One region of the Ensifer sp. ENS03 genome, then DNA from elsewhere that is predicted to be linked to it. Evidence: riboswitches for the same ligand, from Rfam matches in the RefSeq annotation. Region 1 holds a riboswitch; the other holds the start of a gene.
What was found. A riboswitch is a leader RNA that binds a small molecule or an ion and turns the genes downstream of it on or off. The one in region 1 is predicted to bind cobalamin.
Positions count from the first base shown of each region.

Region 1 (5,739 bases):
AATGGAACTGCTCGGCGCCTTCGCCGACAAGGCCTATCCGAACGAGATCGGCCCGGGCGTCTACGACATCCATTCGCCACGCGTGCCCAGCGTCGAGGAAATGGTGCATCTCATCGAAAAAGCGACCGAGGGCCTCACGCCGGACCAGATCTGGGTCAATCCCGATTGCGGACTGAAGACCAGGCGCTGGGAAGAGACGCGGCCGGCGCTCGTCAACATGGTCGCCGCCGCCCGCTCGCTTCGAGCGGCTTTTGCCGCCGATACGCGCGAAGCCGTCAAAGCATGACGGGGCAGCACGAAGTCACGACGGCGCCGGGGGAAACCCCGGCGCCACAAACCCTGATCGACATCGTTTTTCCAGGCGATACCAATCACCATGGCACGCTCTTTGGTGGCGCCGCCCTCGCGTCGATGGACCGGATCGCTTTCATCGTCGCCACCCGTCACGGGCGCGTTCCCTTCGTCACCGCATCCTGCGACCGCATCGATTTTCGTGCGCCTGCGCGCATCGGTCAGATCGTCTGCTTCAGCGGCCGTCCGGTTCGTGTCGGGCGCCGCTCGGTGGTGGTCGAGGTCGAGATGATCGCGGAAGATATCGCCACCGGCAGCCGCGCCCTTTGCAGCAGGGGCACCTTCACCATGGTCGCGATGCCCTGTGCCGATGAAACGGATTGGATGCTGCCGCCGCTCGATGTGGCAACGGACACGCCCGAAGAGGCGGGCACCCTACGCATGGTCGACATCGTCTTTCCCGGCCAGGCCAACAGCTTCGGCGCCATATGCGGTGGCAACGCCCTCGCGCATATGACGAAGGCCGCATTCGTCGTCGCGACGCGCCGGAGCCGCCGGGCGACCGTCCTTGCCTCCTGCACCGGTATGGACTTCAAGCACCGGATCATGATCGGTTCGATCATCGAACCCATCGCCCGCATTGTGCGGACGGGTCGCAGTTCAGCCACCGTCGAGGTCGAACTCTGGTCGGAAGAGCTCCTCACCGGTCTGCGACAGCGGACTGTTACCGGAACGTTCGCTATGGTCGCCGTCGACGATGACAACCGGCCCGTGGCCGCTTTCGCTGCTTGATGGAATGGGGCGTCCGCACCAGGGGCGCCCTATCCACAACCTTGGTGCCAACCGGCTGTTTACTCCCCGTTATCCACACTGCAAAAGAAACCACCCTCCTACCCCCGCCTTCCACATACGGAACCTATTGACGCAGATTTGCGATGAACTACTATATCTAGTGTTCGAGGTTCTTCCGATTCGCAAGGATTGGGAGCTAAGACGGGAATACGGTGCGCCGGCGGGTTTCCGCTGAGGCTATGCCGTAGCTGCCCCCGCAACTGTAGACGGCGAGCGACTGTCCGGATTTGGACCACTGAGGCATGAGGCCTCGGGAAGGTCGGGATGGAAGCTTTGACCCGTAAGCCAGGAGACCTGCCTCGATCACCAAACGTCCACGGGCGGGGTGTCCGGAGGGGTTGAGTGCGTGGCAGGATGAGCCTGCCCGATCGTCTCGACGTCTCCCCGGCAGCCCGTCGAAAGCTTCGGGGTGAAGTCATGCCAGTTTCTTCCAGTTCAGATCCACCTTCTGCGGACGGGTGCGCGTTGTTGCGCGCCTGATTGAAAGGCCGCGCCTTGAAAACCCGCATCCGCGGAATTCCTGAGCGCCCGACCAAAACGAGCCGGCCCGGTTGCGTAACCGACCTTGGGCCAGCTTGACGACGTCAACTCCGGTCGAGGCGACCGGGGAGCGATGTTTCGTGTCCAATCGCCAACACCACGGTTCGCGTTCGCGCGATCCGACGACTTTTTGCGCCCATTTGCCAGACCCCCACGAGGAACCCATGTCGATCACCGTCTACAGCAAACCAGCCTGCGTCCAATGCACCGCCACAACCCGTGCGCTCGACCGCCAAGGCATCGATTATCGCATCGTCGATATCTCCGAGGATTCCGATGCATTCGCGCTGGTGCAGGGTCTTGGCTATCGGCAGGTCCCGGTCGTCGTCGCCGGCGAGCGGCATTGGGCGGGTTTCCGCCCGGACATGATCAGCGCGCTTTCCTGAAGGACGCTGGCGATGGGCCTGATCGTCTATTTTTCCAGCCGCTCGGAAAACACCCATCGCTTCGTCGAAAAGCTCGGCCTTCGCGCCGCCCGCATACCGCTCAGGGAAGGTAAGGACGCACTTACGGTCGCAGAGCCCTACGTGCTGATCGTGCCGACCTATTGCGGCGACGATGGCCGCGGGGCGGTGCCGAAGCAGGTCATCCGCTTCTTGAACGACGCGGGCAACCGCTCTCACATCCGCGGCGTGATCGCAGCGGGCAACAGCAATTTCGGCGCGACCTACGGGATCGCCGGCGACGTGATTTCGGCCAAGTGCCGGGTACCCTATCTCTACCGGTTCGAGCTGCTCGGGACCGACGAGGACGTCGCCAATGTCAAAAACGGGATGGAACGATTTTGGACGTCACGACACTCGAACGCCCCTTGAAGGCGACGGAAGCAGCGCTCGACTATCATGCGCTGAACGCAATGCTGAACCTCTATGACGAAGAGGGACGGATCCAGCTCGACAAGGACCGGCAGGCGGCGAAACAGTACTTCCTCCAGCACGTCAACCAGAACACGGTGTTCTTCCATAACCTCCGGGAAAAACTCGATTATCTGGTGACCGAGGGCTATTACGAGCAGGAAGTGCTGGACCAGTATTCCTTCAACTTCGTGCGCGATCTCTACGATCATGCCTATTCAAAGAAGTTCCGCTTTCCGACCTTCCTCGGGGCGTTCAAATACTACACGTCCTATACGCTGAAGACCTTCGACGGAAAGCGCTACCTGGAACGCTACGAAGACCGTGTCTGCATGGTGGCGATGGCCTTGGCGCGCGGCAACGAGGGGCTTGCCCGCGATCTCGTCGACGAGATCATCTCCGGCCGCTTCCAGCCGGCAACGCCGACTTTCCTCAACGCCGGCAAGAAGAGCCGCGGCGAGCTCGTCTCCTGCTTTCTGCTCCGGATCGAGGACAACATGGAGAGTATCGGCCGCGCCATCAATTCGGCGCTGCAGCTTTCCAAGCGCGGTGGCGGCGTGGCGCTGTCGCTCACCAACATCCGCGAGATGGGCGCGCCGATCAAGCAGATCGAGAACCAGTCATCCGGCGTCATCCCGGTCATGAAGCTGCTCGAAGACAGTTTCTCTTACGCCAACCAACTCGGCGCGCGCCAGGGAGCCGGTGCTGTCTACCTGCACGCCCACCACCCCGACATCATGCGCTTCCTCGATACCAAGCGCGAAAACGCCGACGAGAAGATCCGCATCAAGACGCTGTCGCTCGGCGTCGTCATCCCCGACATCACCTTCGAGCTCGCCCGCAACAACGAGGACATGTATCTGTTCTCACCCTATGACGTGGAGCAGGTCTATGGCGTGCCCCTCACCGAGATTTCGGTGACCGAGAAGTACCGCGAGATGGTCGAGGATGCCCGCATCCGCAAGCGCAAGATCAAGGCGCGCGACTTCTTCCAGATCATCGCCGAGATCCAGTTCGAAAGCGGTTATCCCTACATCATGTTCGAGGACACGGTGAACCGGGCAAACCCGATCGCCGGGCGCATCACCATGAGCAATCTCTGCTCGGAAATCCTGCAGGTGAGCGAAGCGAGCGCGTTCAACGACGACCTCTCCTACAAGCACATGGGCAAGGACATCTCCTGCAATCTCGGTTCGCTGAACATTGCGGCTGCGATGGACAGCCCGGATTTCGGCCAGACGATCGAGACCTCGATCCGCGCCCTCACCGCCGTCTCCGAAATGAGCCACATCTCGTCCGTGCCCTCGATCGAAAAGGGCAACGACGACAGCCACGCGATCGGCCTCGGGCAGATGAACCTGCACGGCTATCTCGCCCGCGAGCGCATCTACTACGGCTCCGAGGAAGGCATCGATTTCACCAACATCTATTTCTACACGGTGACCTATCACGCCATCCGCGCGTCGAACCGGCTGGCGGTCGAAAAGGGCAAGAGCTTCGCCGGCTTCGAAAACTCGAAATACGCGTCGGGTGACTATTTCGACAAATACACCGAGACCGAATGGCTGCCGGCGACCGAAAAGGTGAAGGGCCTGTTCGAGGAAGCCGGCATCTCGATCCCGACTCAGGAGGATTGGCGGGAGCTGAAACGGGCAGTGATAGAAGGTGGCCTTTACAACCAGAACCTCCAGGCCGTGCCGCCGACCGGTTCGATCTCCTACATCAACCACTCCACTTCCTCGATCCACCCGATCGTCTCGAAGATCGAGATCCGCAAGGAAGGCAAGATCGGCCGCGTCTACTATCCGGCCGCCTTCATGACCAACGACAATCTCGAATATTACCAGGACGCCTACGAGATCGGGCCGGAGAAGATCATCGACACCTATGCGGCCGCCACCCAGCACGTCGACCAGGGCCTGTCGCTGACCCTGTTCTTTCGCGACACGGCAACGACCCGCGACATCAACCGTGCTCAGATCCATGCCTGGAAGAGGGGCATCAAGACCATCTACTACATCCGCCTTCGGCAGATGGCGCTCGAGGGTACGCAGGTCCAGGGCTGCGTTTCCTGCGCGCTGTAACCTCGCATTCCAGTAACGGCCCCTCACCCTAGCCCTCTCCCCGCAAGCGGGGAGAAGGTCCCGGCAGGCGGATGAGGGGCACCCCCTCACCGCGCGATGAGGCATACACGATCACAAAGGTTCAACGACATGAACATGCACACCAAACCCGCAAGCCGCATCCGCGCCATCAACTGGAACCGCATCGAAGACGACAAGGACCTGGAGGTCTGGAACCGTCTGACCGGCAATTTCTGGCTGCCGGAGAAGGTGCCGCTTTCCAACGACATTCCCTCCTGGGCAACGCTGAAGCCGGAGGAGCAGACACTCACCATCCGCGTCTTCACCGGCCTCACCTTGCTCGACACGATCCAGAACGGCGTCGGCGCCGTCCGACTGATGGAAGATGCGGCCACCCCACATGAGGAGGCGGTGCTTTCCAACATCTCCTTCATGGAGGCGGTGCATGCCCGCTCCTATTCCTCGATCTTCTCGACGCTCTGCCTGACACCCGATGTCGATGACGCCTATCGCTGGTCGGAAGAGAACGAGTTCCTGCAGAAGAAGTCAGCGCTGATCATGGCGGAGTATGCCTCCGGCGATCCCCTGAAGAAGAAGGTCGCGAGCGTCTTTCTCGAAAGCTTCCTGTTCTATTCCGGCTTCTATCTGCCGATGTACTGGTCGAGCCGCGCCAAGCTCACCAACACCGCCGACATGATCCGGCTGATCATTCGCGACGAGGCGGTGCACGGCTATTACATCGGCTACAAGTTCCAGCGCGCGCTGGAGCGCTTGAGCGAGGAACGCCGCCAGGAGATCAAGGATTTCGCCTTCGACTTGCTGCTCGACCTCTACGACAACGAAGCGAAATACACCGAGGCGCTCTATGACGGCGTCGGCCTGACCGAAGACGTGAAGAAGTTCCTGCACTACAACGCCAACAAGGCACTGATGAACCTCGGCTACGAGGCGCTGTTTCCGGCGGAAGCCTGCAAGGTCAACCCGGCCATTCTCTCGGCGCTTTCGCCGAATGCCGACGAGAACCACGACTTCTTCTCCGGTTCCGGTTCGTCCTACGTTATCGGCAAGGCTGTGGCGACCGAGGACGAGGACTGGAATTTTTAAGGACGGTCCATTCG
Region 1 covers NZ_JACVAV010000003.1:515,281-521,019, reverse strand. Annotated here, with positions in the region: gene metE (5-methyltetrahydropteroyltriglutamate--homocysteine S-methyltransferase) at 1-286, shown strand, start outside; gene IB263_RS15260 (acyl-CoA thioesterase) at 283-1,083, shown strand; cobalamin riboswitch at 1,234-1,460, shown strand; gene nrdH (glutaredoxin-like protein NrdH) at 1,848-2,069, shown strand; gene nrdI (class Ib ribonucleoside-diphosphate reductase assembly flavoprotein NrdI) at 2,082-2,498, shown strand; gene nrdE (class 1b ribonucleoside-diphosphate reductase subunit alpha) at 2,468-4,621, shown strand; gene nrdF (class 1b ribonucleoside-diphosphate reductase subunit beta) at 4,751-5,725, shown strand.

Region 2 (5,739 bases), on a different contig from region 1:
GTGCCTCGACATAGCCGGCCCGCTGGATGCGGGCCTCGTCGAGATCCATCGAGCCGGACATGTCGACCGCCAGGATCAGTTCGACGTCGACATTCGTCGCCTCGGCGGTCGATGGGCTCGGGCCACCACTCAATGAAAGGAGTAACGCCAACACGCTCAACATCGCTTCAACCAGTCATTGCGCGCGGTCAGATTAGAAGACTGTAACACAAGATTGGATTTCGGCGACCGTTTGGGTGTAGTTGGCCTTCACTAAAGAGTGATTTTGCCGGGTCCTGCATGAGGCCGGATGTCGGACAGGAAAGGCGAAATGCCGCAGCGTACGGAAAATACTGAGCGATTTCAGATCGATCGATTGCAGCAGACGGCGTTCGGGTATTTCCTCGAACATTCGGATCCGGTCACCGGACTGATCGCCGACACCGCGTTGCCGGGCGCGCCGGCGAGCATCGCTGCGACCGGCTTCGGCCTTTCCTGCTATCCGATCGGCGTCGAGCGCGGCTGGCTTTCGCGCAGCGATGCGGCGCGGCGGGTGGCGACGACGCTGCGCTTCCTTGTCCAAAGCCCGCAGTCCCGCCACCGGCAGGCGACCGGCTATCGCGGCTTCTACCATCACTTCCTCGACATGCGGACCGGCGAGCGCACCTGGCAGAGCGAGCTTTCGACCGTCGATACGGCGCTGCTGATCGCCGGCTGCCTGACCGCCTCTGCATATTTTTCCGGTAGGGATGCGGACGAATGCGAGATCCGCGCGCTTGCCGATCGGCTCTATGCGCGGGTGGACTGGCGCTGGGCGCTCAATCGGGGCGACACGCTGACGATGGGCTGGCGGCCGCCGGGGCGGTTCTTGAAGCATCGCTGGCGGGGTTACAGCGAAGCGCTGCTGCTCTATGTGCTGGCACTCGGCGCGCCCGACCATTCGATCGAACCGGAGCACTATGCGGCCTTTGCCGAGGGCCATGACTGGATTCCCGTCGACGGCCGGCCGCATCTGCATGCGGCGCCACTCTTCATCCATCTCTTTCCGCAGGCCTGGCTCGATCTGCGCGGGCTTTCCGACCGGCCGATGCGGGAGCGGGGGACGGACTATTTCGAGAATACCCGACGCGCCATCGCCTTGCAGCGGGACCATGCGCGCTCCAATCCCGGCGGTTTCGCCGGATATGGCGAGGACCTGTGGGGCCTGAGCGCCTGCCATGCGCCGCGCGGCCGGCTGCGGCTTGCGGATGGGCGCCAGCAGCGGCTTTTCGGCTATGTGAACCGCGGCGCACCCTACGGCCTTGATGACGGCACGCTCGTGCCCTGGGCGCCGCTCGCCTGCCTGCCGTTCGAGCCGGACGCGGCGCAGGCCTCCCTCGTGCATATGGCAGACAGTTATCCGGGACTTCTGAGCGAAGGGCGCTTTCCCGGCGGCTTCAACCCGAGCCTGGCCGCCGGCGCAGGCCCGGAGGGCTGGATCGATGCGCGGGTCGTCGGTCTTGACCAGGGCCTCGTTGTCATGATGATCGAGAACTGGCAAAGCGGCCTTAGCTGGGCGCTGATGCGCAGCATGCCGGCGATCCGCCTCGGCCTTGAACGGGCGGGCTTCGACGGTGGCTGGCTGCAGGAGGGGGAAGGCGCGTGTGGTAATCCGCCCGCATCCCGCGCCAGAGGATGAGAATGGACGACGGAGACGGCATGCGCTTGAACGACCATCGGCCGACAGCGGAGACCGCGGCGTTTGCGCCGCAGGCGCTGGCCGTCGCCGACCATCTGCGTACCCAGTTTCCCGAGGCTGCCGTCTCGCTCGGGCCGGCGGCCAGTGATTTCAGCGCGCCGGGCGACTTCTGGGCTGCGGGCAGCGCTGGCCTTGAGGCGGGGCTCGCCTATCAGGATTTCTTCGGGGTCGGCATGACCGACCGGATCCGGGCGGCGCATCTGATCGCCTTCTATAGCCGCCAGCTGAGCGTGGTCCTTGGCGCGTTCCATCTCGGCGCCGGGTTGCAGGCGGAGGTGGCCGGCATTCGTTTCGAGGATTGGACGCGGCTTCACCGTGGCGTCGAAATCGCGGGCAAGCGCTATCATTTTCGCCTGCATCCGCCGGCCAAGGAGCGCCAGGGTGGCGAAGGCGCCAGCGCATTCGAACAGGGCTTCATCGCCCATCTGGCACCCGTCGTTGCGGTTCTGAAAGCGCGAGCAGGGCTGTCGAGCGGGGCGCAATGGCGGGTCGCGGCCGATGCCCTGGCCGGCGCGTTCCTGGAAATCGGCCGCGCGATCGGCGACGAGGCGCGCGGCATGGCCGAGGCGCTGGCGATCGTCAAACGACCGGGTTCGCGGCTCTACTCAGAGGAGCTCTGCTACGAGCAGATCGCGGCTCTCGATCCGGCAAGCGGCGCTCAGCTGTCGCGCCAGTATCGGATCCGTTGCGGCTGCTGTCTCTACTTCAAGACGGAAGGGGGCAGCTTCTGCGACACTTGCGTGCTGCTGGAGCCGGAAGATCGCCGCGCGCGGCTGGCGGCGCATCTCATGCAAAACGGCGGGACCTGAACCCCGCCGTCGCTTTGCTGACGATCTGTGATCAGTGATCACTGTGCCTTGACGAAGCGCTCGTTGATGAAGCCGGAGACGACGCCGAGCACGATCCAGAAGGCAAGCGTGGTGGCGAGTGCGGCAACCGCAAACTCGGCGCCGAGCACGGCCGGAACGTTGCTGGTGATATCGAGCGGCTGCGGCGCACCGTAGACATGGGGTGCTGCGATCAGCACCAGGCCTGCGACCTTGGAGACGATCTCCTCGCGCAGGACGACGAGATAGAGGCCGACGGCGGAGAGCGCCACTGTCACCAGCCACCAGGTCTGGCGGTCGCCGAGTTCGGCTGCCGGAAAGCCCGGCAGTTCCGGCGGCAGACCGATCGCCGGCAGCATGTGCACGGCAAGCCAGCCGCAGGCGCCCCACAGCGCGCCGTTCCTGAGCGTGATCGGGTAGCCGATCACCAGGCTGACGCCGGCGAGCAGCAGACCGAAGCCGGAACCTGTGACGAGGTTCGCCATCAGCGTGCCGGAGAAGCGGCTCATGCCGAACATGATGCCGCCTTCCTCATGCTCGCCCTCATGGGCATAGGCCGGGGTGATCGGCGACAAAGCGTCGAGGAAAGCGCCGAACGGCGACACGGCTTTGAGCGACGAATGCTGGTCGTGGTTTTCTGCGGCCGGCTGTGCCGCACCCGGCTGGGCGGCGGGCTGTTCGGTAGCGGCCGGTGCCTCGCCTTCGAATTCTTCTGCATGCAGGATCAGCGGTGTGACGCGCAGTTCCTGGGCGCCGGTCATGAAGACACCGGCAATCAATCCAGCCACGATCGCGGCCAGAAGCGTTCTGACAATCATCTTGAAATCCCTCGATAACGACAAAAGCCACGCCCTGTGGCGTGGTCCTTGAGCCTTCCCATTTTCCCTATGCTGCGGATGGCCTTCGCGCGCCGGAAAAACCGGGATGCGCGCAGGCCTCCATCCGGCTCGGGCCGGATGCGTTCAGGTCCGCAGATTGTTCGATGCGGAACGTTGTTCACGTTCCGGCGCATCGGTCAGTGGCAGGGGAAGCCGTAGGAGTGGCGGGTGTCGTGCGCCGTGTCGTGCAGCACTGCCGAGTTGGCAAGGCCGGCGCCAAAGACGAGGAATGCGCCGATGAAGAGCGCGATGACGCCAGCGGTCAGACGATCGCTGAGGGAGAGCGGGGTGCTCGAAATGGTAGACGTAGCCATGACAACCTCCGTGATGGCATCGGGAAATTCCCGGTTGGGCCCTATGCCCGTATCGAGTGGCAGGTTTCCTGGCTCACGGCGTTGGGCTCGATGCCCTCGATCTGCCTCGCCTTCCCAGCTCGGCCGCCCTCTCGCGGTCTTGCCAGTGGCTTCTTCCGGATCGCTCCGGAACGGTGGATCGACGTCGCTCTACAGTCGCGGGGTCGGCCGTGATTTGAATGCCCAGCTTGGGTCCATCCGTCACATTCCCGTTTACTCCCGAAACACGTTCGCGTCCCGGGAACCAATCGATCCCAGATGATTAGGATTGTGTCATGGAGTTGTCAATTGAGTGCGCGCCGCCGCGCGGTCCATCCGCGACAAAATCCTTGATGGTCATGCGTTTGTAGGCTTCGACGATCTGGTCACCCTCGGCCCGGTCGACCGAGACTGCAAGTCGCATGGTGCAGTCGCCGAGATGCATGATCAGGAAGGCGGCGCTGTCGATCTCTTCGCGCGGTGTCTCCGGCACAAGCCGGGCCCAGACATCGGCAAGCAGCTTTCCGCCGGCGCGGCTTTGCGCAAGATCGATCTCGCGCAGCGCCTTGTCGGCCTGCATCGCCGACCAGATGTCGCGCATGACCGGCTCGGCGAGGAACATGTCGTAGTAGATGTCGAACAGCAGCGAGAAGGCGTCGCGCAGTTCGGCTATCGACGTGACCTTGGCCAGTTCGGCCGCGATGCACTCGTTGCAGACCGCATTGTAGCGCTCGGCCAGCGTGCGCACGATTGCCGCCTTGTCGGGAAAGTACTGATACAGCGAGCCGATCGAAATCCCCGCCTTTTCAGCGACTTCGCTCATGCGCATGGCGTCGCTGCCCTTCTCCTGGATGAGCGCCGTCGCGCAGGCAAGGATCTGCTCGACGCGCTCGCGGCTGCGCTTCTGGCTCGGCGTCCGGCGCAGCGCAGGCTCGTCGTCAGCGGGAAGCGTGGCGGGACTTGCATCGGGAATCATGAGTAATGCTCACATTTTGACTTGACTCCTAAAATACGAGGATTTATCACATTTGCAAATGTGAGAGATGCTCATGTTTGTTGGTGGAACCTCAGGAGGAAACGATGTCTCAGAAAGTCACACTGGTTTTGGGCGGTACCGGCAAGACGGGGCGGCGGGTGGCCGATCGCCTTCGGGAGCGGGGCATAGCGGTCCGCATCGGCGCCCGTTCGGCGTCGCCTTCCTTCGATTGGACGGATGAGGCGACCTGGACGCCCGCCCTTGAAAATGTCGATCGCATCTATGTCTGCTACCAGCCCGATCTGGCGGTGCCGGGCGCCGCCGACGTCATCGCCAAGTTTTCGAGCCTTGCCGTTCGCTCCGGCATCAAACGGTTGGTGCTCCTGTCGGGCCGCGGCGAGGACGAGGCGGAAGCCTCCGAGCGTGCGCTGCAGGCCTCCGGCGCCGACTGGACGGTCATCCGGGGCAGCTGGTTCTTCGAGAATTTCGACGAAGGTTTCCTGGCCGACGGCGTGGTGAGTGGTTCGGTCTTCCTGCCGGTGGACGAGGTCACCGAGCCCTTCGTCAGTTGCGACGACATTGCCGACGTGGCGGTTGAGGCCCTTCTGGACGATGCGCATATCGGCAAGGTCTATGCCTTGACCGGCCCGCGCCTGATGACCTTTGCCCAGGCCGTCGCCGAGATCGCCGCGGCCGCCAACCGTCGGATCTCTTATCAGGCCATTCCGGTTTCCGACTTCGCAGCGCATCTCAAGGCGGACGGCGTGCCGGATGACTATGTCGAACTCATCCGCTATCTCTTCACCTCGGTGCTCGACGGACGCAATTCCAGCATGACGTCCGATGTCGAGCGCGTGCTTGGGCGGCGTCCGCGCGACTTTGCCGATTACGCCCGGGAAACCGCAGCAACTGGTGTTTGGAGTCTTGCCGCATGATCCCGCTGATCCCCGCTCTGGCGTTTGCCGCCGCGATCGGTTCCGGCCTGATGGCCGGGCTGTTCTTCATCTTC
Region 2 covers NZ_JACVAV010000002.1:882,516-888,254, reverse strand. Annotated here, with positions in the region: gene IB263_RS11045 (DUF1194 domain-containing protein) at 1-163, opposite strand, end outside; gene IB263_RS11040 (glucoamylase family protein) at 311-1,657, shown strand; gene IB263_RS11035 (ferric iron reductase) at 1,660-2,526, shown strand; gene IB263_RS11030 (CbtA family protein) at 2,565-3,362, opposite strand; gene IB263_RS11025 (CbtB-domain containing protein) at 3,560-3,736, opposite strand; cobalamin riboswitch at 3,777-4,039, opposite strand; gene IB263_RS11020 (TetR/AcrR family transcriptional regulator) at 4,038-4,730, opposite strand; gene IB263_RS11015 (NAD(P)H-binding protein) at 4,835-5,665, shown strand; gene IB263_RS11010 (DUF1772 domain-containing protein) at 5,662-5,739, shown strand, end outside.
Region 2: linked by a shared signal. The riboswitch ahead of IB263_RS11025 (CbtB-domain containing protein) and the one ahead of nrdH (glutaredoxin-like protein NrdH) in region 1 are both predicted to bind cobalamin.